2 regions of the Rahnella sp. ATs2 genome follow, and region 1 is predicted to be linked to the other one. Evidence: predicted binding sites of a transcription regulator. Region 1 holds the regulator's gene; the other holds the start of a gene.

Evidence for each region. The regulator PurR, encoded in region 1, represses purine synthesis genes. The targets are predictions, from matches to a motif close to CANGCAAACGTTTGCNTG.
Region 2: a site for PurR is predicted at 5,293-5,310, ahead of purM (phosphoribosylformylglycinamidine cyclo-ligase). Genes of this name have one in related genera too.

Annotation. Positions count from the first base shown of each region.
Region 1 covers NZ_JBLYPL010000019.1:65,943-73,742, reverse strand. The annotation lists gene ACJY2G_RS19485 (aldo/keto reductase) at 1-414, opposite strand, end outside; gene ACJY2G_RS19480 (DUF1289 domain-containing protein) at 544-783, opposite strand; gene ACJY2G_RS19475 (alkene reductase) at 977-2,074, shown strand; gene gloA (lactoylglutathione lyase) at 2,237-2,644, shown strand; gene rnt (ribonuclease T) at 2,736-3,452, shown strand; gene ACJY2G_RS19460 (Grx4 family monothiol glutaredoxin) at 3,548-3,889, opposite strand; gene ACJY2G_RS19455 (hypothetical protein) at 3,870-3,998, opposite strand; gene ACJY2G_RS19450 (C40 family peptidase) at 4,353-5,258, shown strand; gene cydH (cytochrome bd-I oxidase subunit CydH) at 5,434-5,523, opposite strand; gene purR (HTH-type transcriptional repressor PurR) at 5,858-6,883, shown strand; gene punR (DNA-binding transcriptional activator PunR) at 6,934-7,800, opposite strand, start outside.
Region 2 covers NZ_JBLYPL010000009.1:53,930-61,729, forward strand. The annotation lists gene ACJY2G_RS11280 (M48 family metalloprotease) at 176-1,705, shown strand; gene arsC (arsenate reductase (glutaredoxin)) at 1,733-2,089, shown strand; gene hda (DnaA inactivator Hda) at 2,154-2,861, opposite strand; gene uraA (uracil permease) at 3,026-4,318, opposite strand; gene upp (uracil phosphoribosyltransferase) at 4,399-5,025, opposite strand; gene purM (phosphoribosylformylglycinamidine cyclo-ligase) at 5,375-6,412, shown strand; gene purN (phosphoribosylglycinamide formyltransferase) at 6,455-7,093, shown strand; gene speG (spermidine N1-acetyltransferase) at 7,314-7,800, shown strand, end outside.

The DNA.
Region 1 (7,800 bases):
TTCATCGGCATCCATCAGCGGATCCGGGCGATGGATCAGCAGCAAATCCAGATAATCGGTATGCAGATTACTTAGCGATTTCTCGGCACGTTCCACGATGTACTTTGTATCTGTAATGTAGTGACCGATTTTGTTATCAGGATTGGCCCGTGTTGCTATGCCACATTTACTGACCAGTTGCATTTTTTCGCGAAGGGAAGGCTTGAGTCGCAGAGCCTCGCCGAACGCGGCTTCGCACTGATAATCTCCGTAAATATCCGCATGATCGGCCGTGGTGATGCCCAGCTCAATATGCTGTTCCATGAAGGCCAGAATCTGTTGCGGCGTCATGTTCCATTCCATCAGACGCCAGTAACCGCAAATCAATTTTGAGAATACTGGGCCTTGAGGAGAAATCAGGGTACGCGCTTCCATTTTGAATCCCTTAAGTTTTTGATTTTCGACCGACAGAATACACAACGCCTGCGGCGCTGTATTGATGCGGGGCGTAAGAATTACAAAGAAGCAGACAGCCGTCACGACGCTGGCGGCCGGGATGAAAAATCAGAACAATTCCGGTTGTTCCGGCAAAGGTTCGTCGGGTTGCTTTCCGGCCCGCTGCTGACGTAAAAGACGCTGCTGGCATAACCGCAGAACATGGCGCTTTTCCGTATCCGTCATTTTCATCCAGCCGAAACGTTCCTCACGGCTGCGCAGGCAACCGCGACAATAACCGCGTTCATCGGCCTGACATATGCCACGGCACGGACTGGGGATTTCGAAAAACTCAAGTTGCTGGGCCACGCGTCCTCCGTAAATAACGGTGAACTTTTATTCAAGACGTTTTCTGTTCATCCTGCAAGAGGATCTGCAAAAAGGCACAGGGCGCGTAGTCAGGCAGAGGCCAGATACGATAGAAAGAGGCATTGCGAAACGATCGTGTAGCGGGAATTATGTTCCTTAATGCCATAACGATCAGTCCATTAAATCCGGAGTTATTGAAATGACCAAGCTTTTCACCCCCATTGTTGTCGGCAAAAATACATTGCCTAACCGTGTTTTTATGGCGCCCCTTACCCGCCTGCGCAGCATCGAACCGGGTGACATCCCTACCCCGCTGATGGGCGAATATTACGCGCAGCGCCACAGTTCCGGCCTGATCATTACCGAAGCTACTCAGGTTTCCTTCCAGGCGAAAGGCTATGCCGGTGCGCCGGGTCTGCACACGCCAGAACAAGTGGCTGCGTGGAAAAAAATCGTCGCAGGTGTGCATCAGAAAAATGGCCACATTGCGGTTCAGCTTTGGCACACGGGCCGAATTTCTCATAACAGCGTTCAGCCGGATAACCAGACGCCGGTTGCGCCTTCTGCTGTGAATCCTGAAACCCGCACCAGCCTGCGCGATGAGCAAGGCCACGCCATTCGTGTCGATTGCCCGACACCGCGCGCGCTTGAACTGAGCGAAATCCCGGGGATCATCAACGATTTCCGCCACGCGGCAGAATGTTCTGCAGAGGCTGGTTTTGATTACATTGAGCTGCATGCGGCGCACGGTTACCTGTTGCACCAGTTCATGTCTCCGGCATCTAACCTGCGTGAAGACGAATACGGCGGCAGCATTGAAAACCGTACCCGCCTGACGCTGGAAGTGGTCGATGCCGCTATCGGCGCTATCGGCGCAGACCGTGTGGGTATCCGTATTTCACCAATGGGTCCGTTTAACGGGCTGGATAACGGTGAAGATCAGGAGCAGGCAGCTATCTATCTGCTGGATGAGCTGAACAAACGTAAACTCGCTTATCTGCATATTTCTGAACCTGACTGGGCAGGCGGTAAACCTTACTCGGCTGAATTCCGTGCGGTGATCCGCGCTCATTATCAGGGCGTGATTGTCGGGGCCGGCGCTTATACCGCTGAGAAAGGCGAAGAACTTATCGAAAAAGGTTACATCGACGCCGTGGCTTTCGGTCGCAGCTATATCGCTAACCCGGATCTGGTTGAACGCCTGAGATCCCACGCTCCGCTTAACGATCCACAACCAGAAACCTTCTACGGCGGCGGTGCTCAGGGTTATACCGACTACCCGACGTTGTAATGATTAAAAAAGAGTAACACCATCCTTGCAGCAGAAGAGGCCCTCCTTCTGCTGCTTTTTTTGGTCAGGCCTTCAGCAACTGAGCGTCGTTTTACAGACAAAATGGTCTCTATCAGTTAGGCTTGAACCGATAATTCTCATCCTGCAAATAAAGAGGAACCTATGCGTTTACTCCATACCATGCTTCGTGTTGGCGATCTGCAACGCGCAATCAGCTTCTATACCGATGTGTTAGGCATGCGCCTGCTGCGCACCAGCGAAAACACCGAATACAAATACTCCCTGGCATTCGTCGGTTACACCGATGAAAGCGAAGGCGCAGTCATTGAACTGACCTACAACTGGGGCGTTGACAGCTACGACATCGGCACCGCTTACGGGCACATCGCTCTGGGTGTCGATAACGTGGCACAAACCTGTGATGACATCCGCAATGCGGGTGGCAAAGTGACCCGTGAAGCCGGTCCGGTTAAAGGCGGCTCCACCATTATCGCCTTCGTTGAAGATCCGGACGGTTACAAAATCGAGCTTATCGAATCCAAACATGCGGGCCAGGGTCTGGGCAACTGATCCCCTTGAATGTTGAAAGGGGCGCAAATGCGCCCTTTTTTATTGCCCAATTTTTGCCGCAGCCCTGCAACGGACGGCAAAATTTGTCATAATGCGCGCTGAATTCGATGAAGATAAGAAACTAATGGCCGAGAATAGTGACATTAACGCCCTGAGAGGCCGTTTTCGTGGTTTTTATCCGGTAGTCATTGATGTTGAAACTGCCGGATTTAATGCCCAAACCGATGCGCTGCTGGAAATTGCAGCAATCACATTGAAGATGGATGAGGACGGCTGGCTGCAAAGCGATGAGACCGTGCATTTCCACGTAGAACCTTTTGAAGGTTCGGTACTGGTGCCGGAAGCGCTGGCGTTTAACGGTATCGATCCGACCAACCCGTTGCGCGGCGCAGTCAGTGAATATGAAGCCCTGCACGAGATTTTTAAAGTCATCCGCAAAGGGATGAAAGAGCAAAACTGTAACCGCGCAATCATCGTGGCGCATAACGCCAACTTCGATCACAGTTTTCTGATGGCGGCAGCCGAGCGCGCCGGGCTGAAACGTAACCCGTTCCACCCTTTCGCCACATTTGATACTGCGGCGTTAAGCGGACTGGTGCTCGGGCAAACGGTGCTGGCAAAAGCCTGTATCAGCGCGGGAATGGTGTTTGACAGCAGTCAGGCTCACTCTGCACTGTATGACACAGAACGCACTGCTGAGCTGTTCTGTGAGCTGGTGAACCGCTGGAAGCGTCTTGGCGGCTGGCCGTTGCCCCTGACCGCAGAAGAAGCGGAAGACGAAACCGTGCAGCAGGAAAATCAGCAGTAATCCGCACGGCTGGCTGGATCCAGACATAAAAAAGAGCGACGCAATGTCGCTCTTTTTGTTTTCACCCTCCTCAAAGGACGGCGGCCTTCTTAGAATTACTCTTCAGAAGATTTGTATTTTTCAGCAGTTTCTTTAATCAGCTGCTGCAGTTCGCCGCGCTGGAACATCTCAACCACGATGTCACAACCGCCGACCAGTTCGCCATCAACCCACAACTGCGGGAAAGTTGGCCAGTTAGCAAACTTTGGCATTTCTGCGCGGATATCCGGGTTCTGCAAAATATCAACATAAGCAAAACGTTCGCCACAGGCTGAAAGCGCCTGAACAGCCTGAGCGGAAAAACCGCAGCTTGGCAGCTTTGGAGAACCTTTCATGTAAAGCAGGATCGGGTTTTCAGATACTTGCTTCTGAATTTTTTCAATAGTTGGAGTAGTCATTTCTTGCTTCCTCAAGCCGGTACAGGCTGTCACGGTCATTACTCATCACGCGCGGCACCCAAAAACGGTGCGCAAACACAATACTTTCTATTGTAACGACGCCAGCCATCAGATAAAAACGCCATTTTTTGTGGGGTCTTTCTCAATACTGGCATTTTATTAAACAATTTTTGGCGGCTGCGCTGAACATCACATATTTAAAGATTCATCGAGAATAACATTTTTGCCGTTCGACGATAATGTCAGATTTGCCAAATCGCATTCTTTATCTCAAATATTAACCTGATGAAAAATGGTTATTTTTTTGACTAAAAATGGCGGATATTTCGACATAAAAAAAGCTATTAACTTTTTCTCACAATATGATCTAGAATCGAGTCAATTCGTGCTTTTTTGTCGGGTTCTTTTAGGCAATACTCTGACATCCCTGATGTTTAACCCAACCACTCATGGTAACGAAGCTATGCGCTTACTGTTCACGCTTTTTGTGCTGCTCTTTACCCAGCTGTTTCTTAATATGGCTCATGCGTCGCCACAGACCCGCGTCTCTGCCGATCAGCGAAAGAGTCATGTTAATTCCCTGACGCCGGAAGAACGGCGAAAGCGAAAGACAGTGGCGGCGAAAACCAGTAAAAAAACAAAAGTCGCACCGGTGACAGAGAAAAAGACTCAGGAAAAAGCATCAAAATCGAAGAAGGTCAGCAGCACCGAACTGGTCAAACGCAAGACAACTTCTGAGAAAAGCGTAAAAACGACCCGGGCCGAAAGCAAAAAAGAAAAAACACTCAGGACAACGCGGGCCGAGAAAAAGACAGATAAAGCCACTAAATCACGAGCGCTTGCCAAAAAAAGCAGTGAAAAAATCAGCAAGAAAGAAGCGTATGGCCGACACCGTAAAGGTAAAAAATTACGCGAAGAAGACACCAAACCTATTACGCTGAGTGCGACACATAAAAAACGCTATCAGCACGCACAACAAACGGCGATGACTAAGCTGATGCACCAGGTCGGCAAACCTTATCGCTGGGGAGGAACTTCTCCGAATACCGGTTTTGATTGCAGCGGTCTGGTCTATTACGCTTATAAAGATTTGATCCGCATTAAAATGCCGCGCACGGCAAACGAGATGTACCACCTGCGCGATGCAGCGCCGGTGAAACGTGGCGAACTTGAAAGCGGTGATCTGGTGTTCTTCAGAATCAACAACCGCGGCGCAGCGGATCATGTGGGTGTTTATGTTGGCAACGGCAAATTCATTCAGTCGCCAAGAACCGGTGAAGACATCAAAATCACCTCACTGGGCGATGATTACTGGCAAGACCACTATGTTGGCGCACGTCGGGTGATGACCCCACAAACAATCCGATAATAAACAATTCGTTAAGTCTGAAGTTTCGCTAATCAGCCATTGAATAGCACTTAACGAAGAGTTTCTGCAGGGAAGAGTATCGGCGGTAACGGTCACTGCGTAAAATTGAAAAGGGCGATTCCTGTGAAAGGTATCGCCCTTTTTTGTTGCGTCTCACTACTGTCTTAGTGCCAGATTAGTTCATCACTGCCGTGAAGCTGAAAGCGATAATCATGAGCAAAGCGCATACCGTGGTGATCAACGATAATTTCAGGTTGCTGTCCATCAAACCCCCTTTCGGATCAAGTTGTGGCGTTTCTTTTAGCCACACTAAATGTGTGCCAACGCATTTTCGCATAATTCACTTTTAAAATCTTCTGCTGAATGAAAATGTGAACATGACAATTTTACTTCCACTTTCATGCATTATAAGAGAAAATTGTCGGTTAACACGCCTGTGTGCCGGTCGATTTCACCCGAGAGCATTTCACGCCTCATTCTGAAGAATCCACCCAATGATTACACTGCCCTTTTAGATGTCCGCAGTGTAATCAGCGCAAGCAAACGATTAACATAATGCTAACGTGCTGAAGCACGGAAGTTCAGGAGTCATTCTTTACATGGCAACGATTAAAGATGTCGCAAAGCGCGCTGGCGTTTCCACTACAACCGTGTCGCACGTCATCAATAAAACACGTTTCGTCGCCGAAGAAACCAGGGAAGCAGTGCTGCTTGCCATTAAAGAGCTACATTATTCGCCGAGCGCCGTAGCCCGTAGTCTTAAAGTGAATAACACCAAGACAATTGGTCTGCTGGCAACCTCCAGTGAAGCGCCCTATTTCGCCGAGGTGATTGAAGCCGTAGAGAACAGCTGCTTCTCCAAAGGCTATACGCTGATCTTGTGTAACTCGCACAACAATCTGGAAAAACAACAGGCCTATCTGCAAATGCTGGCGCAAAAACGCGTCGATGGTCTGCTGGTCATGTGCGCGGAATACCCTGATGAATTACTCAATATGCTTGAAGAGTATCGTTCGATTCCTATGGTGGTGATGGACTGGGGCGAAGCGCGTAAAAACTTCACCGACAGCATTATCGACAATGCTTTCGAAGGCGGATATATGGCCGGACGCTATCTGATCGAACGCGGGCATCGTGATATTGGCGTAATCCCGGGACAACTCGCGCGTAACACCGGCGGCGGTCGTTTCCAGGGTTTTGTCAAAGCGCTGACGGAAGCCAATATCCCGCTTCGCGAAGAATGGGTGGTTCAGGGCGATTTCGAGCCGGAGTCAGGTTATCAGGCGATGCATAAGATTCTGATGCAGAAACAACGCCCCACCGCCGTCTTCTGCGGGGGTGATGTCATGGCGATGGGCGCAATTTGCGCCGCTGATGAACTCGGATTGCGCGTCCCGCAAGATATTTCGGTGATTGGTTACGATAACGTGCGTAATGCGCGGTACTTCTCTCCGGCACTGACGACCGTGCATCAGCCGAAAGAACGGTTGGGTGAGATGGCCTTTACTATGTTACTCGACCGCATCGTCAGCAAACGTGAAGAATCACAGACCATCGAGGTGCATCCGAAACTGGTTGAGCGTCGTTCGGTGGCCGATGGCCCGTACCGCGACTATCGCCGTTAATGTTTGCCTTTAATCTTTTATAACGCCTGCTTTTGCAGGCGTTTTATTTCTCAGTCCCGCAACCATTCACGGTTCATCGTTTCTGTATCACCCATATATTCCAGCAACCACGCCAGTGAAGGTGACGGATTACTCTGGTCCCACGTGAGGCAACACGGGCTGTCAGGGAAGGTATTCTCCAGCGCCAGAACCTGCAATGTCTGCTGCTCAATGCGATGGCTCACGCGATGTACCGGCATCATTCCCACACATAAACCTTCACTCAGACATTCAAGCGCGCAGGTCCAGTCCGGCACAACCAGACGCCGCTGGTTATCGAGTGTCCAGGTATCACGCTTAGGCAACGTCCGCGAGGTATCTTCAAGACACAATGCGGGATAAGGCCTGAGCTGGTCATCACTGAGCGCACCCGGTAACTGCGCCAGCGGATGCTGCGGGCTGACCACGCAGTGCCAGTCCATAAACCCCATGTCGCGAAAACTGAAACGACCACCAACCGGTATCGCCCGCGTCGCACCGATTGCCACATCAGCACGTCCGTCAACCAGTGCGTCCCACACACCATTAAACACTTCGGAATGAATAATCAGCTCCGTATCAGGAAAATGACGATAGAAATCCAGCACCAGTCGCCGGGTTCTTGCCGGTTTAACAATTCTGTCGACAGCAATACGTAACTCGCCCCGCCAGCCGTTGGCAACCTGCTGACATTGGCGTCTTGTAGCTATCATTTTTTTTATCAGAACCCGCGCTTCATCCACGAAAACTTTGCCCGCTGGCGTTAAAACGACGTCGCGGTGTCGACGTTCAAACAAGGGCACCGCCAGCCATTGTTCGAGCTGACGAACGGTGTAGCTGATGGCAGAAGGGACCCGATGTAGTTCCTGTGCCGCCGCACTGAAGCTTCCGGTTCTTGC
Region 2 (7,800 bases), on a different contig from region 1:
ATTCGTTGTCATACAACTGTAGCTGCACAGTGTTTTAAACTCTCACGAGGATAGCTACTATAGAGACAGGCGCAAAGAAAAGCGTCAGAAAATAATGGTCTGACTCACTGATCATGGAAGAAAGGCTCGCAAAGCTCATCGGTATCGCGGTTCACTTATTGGGAAGCAAATGTTTATGGTCATGCGGTTGAAAAAAACGGTGATTGCCCTGTGTCTGGGCAGCCTGCTCACAGGCTCTATTCTGCCCGCAGGTGCGGATGACAGTTCATTCTGGTCAACGCCGGTGGGTTCTGCCAAAACCAGTTCACCCCTGGCTCCGCCGGTAAGCGACCAGTTACCCGATATCGGTACCACCGCAGGCGGCACGCTGAGCATCAATCAGGAACTGCAGATGGGCGATTTTTACGTCCGTCAGATGCGCGCCAGCACGCCGCTGATAAACGATCCGCTGCTTAATCAGTACGTCAATGAACTTGGCCAGCGGCTGGTAGCACACGCTTATTCCGTCCGTACTCCTTTTCATTTTTTTATCGTCAATAACGATGAACTGAACGCCTTTGCTTTCTTTGGCGGCAACGTGGTGATCCACTCTTCCCTGTTCCGTTATACCGATAATGAGAGCCAGCTGGCTTCGGTTATGGCGCACGAAATTTCCCACGTGACCCAGCGCCATCTGGCGCGCGCGATGGAAGATCAGCAGCGCAACGCCCCGCTGACCTGGGTGGGCGCACTGGGCTCTATCCTGCTGGCGATGGCCAGCCCGCAAATGGGCATGGCAGCGCTGACCGGTACGCTGGCAGGCACGCAGCAAGGCATGATCAGCTTCACGCAAGGCAATGAGCAGGAAGCGGACCGTATCGGCATTCAGGTTTTGCAGCGTGCCGGATTTGATCCGCAGGCCATGCCCGCCTTCCTGCAAAAACTGGCCGATCAGGCCAGCTATTCGACCCGCCCGCCGGAAATGCTGCTGACGCACCCGTTACCCGACAGCCGTCTGGCCGATATCCGCAACCGCGCCAACCAGATGCCGCACCCGATTGTGCAATCTTCACAAGATTACACCATGGCGAAAGTGCGCATATTGGGGATGTACGGTTCCGACAGTTTCCCGCTGAGCGATGATTATTTACTGAAGCTGAGCAACGGCAATATCCGTGAGCAGCTGGCAGCAAAATACGGCCATGCGCTGCAATTCTACAAAGCTAAAAAATACGATCAGGCACGGGCGATCCTCGAGCCGCTGCTGGCACAAAATCCCGGCAACGAATGGTTGCTGGATTTAGCGACCGATACCGATATCGAGAGCAAACGTGCACCGCAGGCTATTGCGCGTCTGGAACAGGCGGGTGCGGCGACCAGTTCAAATCCGGTACTTCAGCTCAATCTGGCCAACGCTTACCTCGAAGGGGCGAAACCGGCCAATGCCATGAAGATCCTCAACCGCTATACTTTCAATTACCCGGGTGATCCGAATGGATGGGATCTGTTATCTCAGGCAGCTGCGGCGCAGGGTTTGCGTGCGCAGGAACTGGCCGCCAGAGCGGAAAGCATGGCGTTAATAGGCCGTCTGGATCAGGCGATTGAAATGCTGAGCAACGCCAGCGCATTACAAAAACTAGGCAGTCTGGAACAGGCCCGTTACGACGCACGCATCGACCAGCTTCGTCAGTTGCAGGGGCGATTCCGTCAGTATCAGAAAGGCTGATTTCAGCGCCAGAATGGAGAAATTTTAATGCCACATGATGTCGCGATTTACCACAACCCGGCGTGTTCAAAAAGCCGTGAGACCCTGAAATTACTGGAAGCAGAAGGCATTGAGCCGCAGGTGATTTTGTATCTGGAAACTCAGCCGTCGGTGGATAAGCTGAAAGAACTGCTGGGGCTGCTGGGCTTTAGCTCGGCGCGGGAACTGATGCGCAAAGGCGAGCAGATTTATAAGGATCTGAATCTTAAGGATAAAGACCTGAGCGAGGAACAACTGTTACAGGCAATGGCGGATCATCCGCGGCTGATTGAACGTCCGATTGTGGTTGCCAACGGCAAAGCGCGTTTAGGTCGTCCGCCGGAACAGGTGAAAGAGATTTTATAACCCCGCCAGTACATTCGGGTTCGGTTCACGAACCCGGCTGTCCTTTCCCATTAAAGCCTTCCGCTCACAGCCCGAGAATTTCTTTCACGAACGGGATCGTCAGTTTGCGTTGCGCGGTGATAGATGCGCGATCGAGCTGATCGAGCGTCATAAACAGCGTACGCATTTCCCTGTCCAGCCGTTTTAACAGGAAACGGCCCACGTCTTCCGGCAATTCAAAGCCGCGCAGTTTGGCGCGTAACTGCAATGCCTGAAGTTTTTCTTCGTCGGAAAGTGGCTGAAGTTTGTAGATTTGCCCCCAGTCGAGACGGGAAGCCAGATCCGGCAGGCTGAGATTCAGCTGACGCGGAGGACGATCGCCGGTAATAAACAGACGCGTGCGACCGGTTTCAAGAATGCGGTTATAGAGATGGAAAACAGCGGCTTCCCATTCATCATCACCGGCAATGCCTTCAATATTATCGATACACACCAGCGCCAGATGCTCCATGCCGTCCAGCACTTCCGGCACGAAATAAGCCCGCTTGTCTAAAGGCACATACCCCACCGCTTCGCCGCGCTGCGATAATTCTGCGCAAGCTGCGTGTAACAGATGGCTGCGGCCGCCGCCCTCGCGTGACCAGAAATAAATATAGGTGCCGTGTTCCTGATGCAATGCGCTCTGAATGGCAGATAGCAGAGAAGGGTTTTCCCCCGGATAAAAACTGGCAAAGGTTTCATCATCGGGTAGATAAAGTGGCAGGGAAAGCTGTGCCGGCGTATTCAGAAGCACCTCAACCGAAGCGGCATAAAGACCGCAGATGTTGTCACGTCAATAAAAGGAACTGCCGAATTCTAGCAAGGATCCGTCGTGAAATGAACTGTACCCGGTGCAACCGCTTGCGATCCGAGCACCTGACCGGCAAGCAGCTGCCTGACGGTCAGGAATGATCACGGTCAGACTGGCGGATTTTCCCGCTCATCTTCCACGTCAATGATCTTTTCTTCGCCGCGGAAAATCTCAATCACTTTGAACAACAGGCTCAGGAAGATACCGACGATCGTCGCCAGCGCCATGCCTTTCAGCTCAGCAGCACCGATGTGGATCTTCGCTCCGCTGACGCCGATGATCAGGATCACCGCAGTCAGGATCAGGTTCTGCGCTTTGTTGTAATCGACTTTCGATTCAATCAGTACGCGGATCCCCGAAGCGCCAATCACGCCGTAAAGCAGCAGCGAGACGCCGCCCATCACCGGTACCGGCACCGCCTGAATGGCCGCCGCCAGTTTCCCGATACAGGAAAGCAGAATAGCCAGAATTGCCGCGCCGCCGATAACCCAGGTGCTGTAAACCTTGGTGATCGCCATCACGCCGATGTTTTCGCCGTAGGTGGTGTTTGGCGTCGAACCGAAGAAACCTGACAGCACGGTAGAAAGACCGTTCGCCAGCATCGAACGGTGCAAACCCGGATCCCGCAGCAAATCTTTCTTCACGATGTTTGCCGTCACGACCAGATGCCCGACGTGCTCAGCAATCACCACCAGCGCTGCAGGCAGGATGGTGAGGATAGCCACCCATTCAAAACGCGGCGTATAGAAAGTTGGCAGCGCGAACCAGTGTGCGTTTTCAATAGCAGATACATCCACTACGCCCATGAAGAACGAGAGTGCATAACCGACCAGCACGCCAATCAGGATCGGGATAATCGCCAGGAAACCGCGGAACAGTACGGAACCCAGAATCGTCACCGACAGCGTCACCAGAGAAATGGTGATGGTGGTGGAATCCACGGTTGCGCCATCGGCAGGCAGCAATCCGGCCATATTCGCTGCGACACCGGCCAGTTCAAGCCCGATGACAGCCACGATTGCACCCATCGCCGCGGGCGGGAACATCACGTTGATCCAGCCAATCCCGGCTTTCTTAACAATCAGCGCCACCAGACAAAACAGTAAACCGCAGGCAATAAATCCGCCCAGCGCCACTTCATACCCCATCGGCAACAGCAACAGCACAGGTGAAATAAACGCGAAACTCGAGCCGAGATACGCCGGTATCTTCCCTTTACAGACAAATAAATACAGCAAAGTCCCTATGCCATTGAACAGCAGCACCGTCGCCGGGTTTATCTTAAACAGAATGGGAACCAGAACGGTGGCACCAAACATGGCAAACAGATGCTGGAAACTCAGGGGGATTGTCTGCAGCAATGGCGGACGTTCGCTTACCCCGATGACACGACGGGTCATGAATGTGATCCTCTGTAAAAATGGCGGGTAAAAAAATCTCAAAAAAAAGCCGACTGCTTAGTCGGCTTATTGCTAATTGCTTACTTCGTACCAAATATCTTGTCGCCCGCATCACCGAGCCCCGGGATGATGTAGCCTTTCTCGTTGAGCCCCTGATCCACCGAGGCGGTGTAGAGTTCAACGTCCGGGTGCGCGGCTTCGAGAGCGGCGATCCCTTCCGGTGCGGCAACCAGCACCAGCACTTTAATGCTCTGGCAGCCGGCTTTTTTCAGCAGGTCGATGGTGGCAATCATAGAACCACCGGTGGCCAGCATCGGGTCAACGACCAGCGCCAGACGTTCTTCGATGTTAGAAACCAGCTTCTGGAAATACGGCACAGGTTTCAGGGTTTCTTCATCACGGTACACGCCGACGACGCTGATACGCGCACTCGGAACGTGCTCCAGTACGCCTTCCATCATGCCCAGACCGGCACGCAGGATTGGCACGACAGTAATTTTCTTGCCTTTGATCTGATCGATTTCCACCGGGCCATTCCAGCCTTCGATGGTGACTTTTTCAGTTTCTAAATCGGCAGTCGCTTCATACGTCAGCAGACTTCCCACCTCAGAAGCCAGTTCGCGAAAACGTTTCGTGCTGATGTCGTTTTCACGCATCAGGCCCAGCTTGTGTTTCACCAGCGGGTGTTTCACCTCGACGATCTTCATTATTTATTCTCCTAAGGTGGTTGAGCTGCAAAAAAAAAATCGCGAGATTATAACGCCATTTTTTTTGAACGCCATACCAATTAGCCTGATCCAAATCAACTTATCCTTCTTCATTGAAGCCGCAGCTGCGTTAGCGGCTGTCTCTCACCCGAATCACTGACTCAATTCAGCTCATCGGGATTCGCTCGTTTGCTACCTTGCTGCAACGCCAATGACTTCGGCTAAGTGTTGTATCTTTAAGTATAGATAGTGACTCTGAATAAGGCGCTCGCAAACGTTTGCTTCCACTGTTAGAATTGCCCCGCTTTATTCTTCAACCACCAACCCAAACCGCCGTGGGGACTTCGCAGTGACCGACAAAACCTCTCTCAGCTATAAAGACGCAGGCGTAGATATCGATGCCGGTAACGCATTGGTAGATCGCATTAAAGGTGTAGTAAAACAGACCCGTCGCCCGGAAGTTATGGGTGGATTAGGGGGTTTTGGTGCTCTCTGCGCGCTGCCGCAAAAATATCGTGAACCCGTGCTGGTTTCGGGTACCGACGGCGTTGGCACTAAGCTGCGTCTGGCGATGGATTTAAAGCGCCACGATACTATCGGTATCGACCTGGTCGCGATGTGCGTCAACGATTTGATCGTTCAGGGCGCTGAACCCCTCTTCTTCCTCGACTATTACGCCACCGGCAAACTGGACGTCGATATCGCCGCCAGTGTGATCACCGGTATTGCAGAAGGCTGTAAACAGTCTGGCTGTGCGTTAGTCGGCGGCGAAACCGCTGAAATGCCGGGCATGTACCACGGCGAAGATTACGACGTCGCCGGATTCTGTGTTGGCGTAGTGGAAAAATCAGAAATTATCGATGGCAGCAAAGTGGCTGACGGCGATGTGCTGATCGGCCTCGCCGCCAGTGGCCCGCACTCCAACGGTTACTCCCTGGTGCGCAAAATTCTGGAAGTCAGCAACACTGACCCGGAAACCACCACGCTGGCAGGCAAATCCCTGGCCGATCACCTGCTGGCACCGACCAAAATTTACGTGAAGTCGATCCTCAATCTGATCGAAAACGTGGACGTTCACGGTATCGTTCACCTGACCGGTGGCGGCTTCTGGGAAAACATTCCGCGCGTACTGCCGGAAAACACTCAGGTCATCATCGAAGAAGCCAGCTGGCAGTGGCCGGACGTCTTCACCTGGTTGCAGACTACCGGTAACGTCAGCCGTCACGAAATGTACCGCACCTTTAACTGTGGCGTGGGCATGGTGGTCGCACTTCCGGCAGAACTTGCCGACCAGGCCATTGCTTTACTGAATGACAAGGGTGAAAAAGCGTGGAAAATTGGCTATGTTAAGGCCTCTGACTCCGCTGAGCGCGTCGTTATTGAGTAATCAGTCAGGTCACTCTATTCACTGAAGACGACAGGTAGGGATATGAAAAGGATTGTGGTTCTGGTATCGGGCGAGGGAAGCAACTTACAGGCCCTGATCGATGCCTGCCAGCAGGGACGAATCAACGCAGAAATCAGTGCAGTCTTCAGTAATAAAATCGCTGCATACGGGCTTGAAAGAGCCCGTTTAGCCGATATTCCGGCACATGCGCTGGATGTAAAAGCTTACGAAGATCGCATCGCCTTTGACGTTGCACTGGCTGACGCTATTGAAATCTTTAAGCCCTCTCTGGTGGTTCTCGCCGGTTACATGCGGATCCTGAGCGCCGAATTCGTTCAGCGTTTTGCGGGGCGCATGATTAACATCCACCCTTCCCTGCTGCCGAAATATCCGGGTTTGCATACTCACCGTCAGGCGATTGAAAATCAGGATGCCGAACACGGCACGTCCGTACATTTCGTGACGGAAGAACTTGATGGCGGCCCGGTAATTTTACAGGCCAAAGTGCCGGTTTTTGCTGAGGATACGGAAGAAGAGCTGGTTGCCCGCGTGCAAACGCAGGAACACAGCATTTATCCGCTGGTGGTCAGCTGGTTTGTTGACGGACGTTTATCACTGCAAAACGGTCAGGCGTTTCTGGATAACAAACCGCTTTCTGAACGCGGATACGCAGAAGATTAATCTGTACTTGCCTCACGATTTCACTATAAACCGGCCACGTGCCGGTTTTTTATTTTCCGTCATTTGACATTTGTTTACATTTTACCCGATATAATGCACATCCCGGCGCACGTTTAAACGTCGTTTGTGCGCCGACCTTCATCTGAAACACAGTTGTTTCAGACCTCATATTTACGAAGGTTACCCTCATAAAACGGCTTTTATAGTTGAGGAACACCCCATGTTTAGCCATAACAGCGTCAGATTACGTCCACTGGAAAAGGACGACCTGTCGTTTGTTCACCGTCTTGATAATAACGCCAGCATCATGCGTTACTGGTTTGAAGAACCTTACGAGGCTTTCGTCGAACTGACCGACTTGTATCACAAGCACATCCATGACCAGAGCGAACGCCGCTTTATTATAGAATTCGAAAGCGGACCGGTCGGCTTAGTGGAGCTGGTGGAAATTAATCATATTCACCGCCGCGCGGAATTTCAGATAATCATTGACCCGCAACATCAGGGCAAAGGCTTTGCCGGTGATGCCGTGCGTCTGGCGATGGATTATGCCTTCTCAGTTCTGAACCTCTACAAACTGTATTTAATCGTCGATAAAGAAAATAAAAAGGCGATCCACATTTACAGCAAATTAGGGTTTGAGATCGAAGGTGAACTGAAACAGGAATTCTTTGTGAACGGTGAATACCGCAGTGCCATCCGCATGT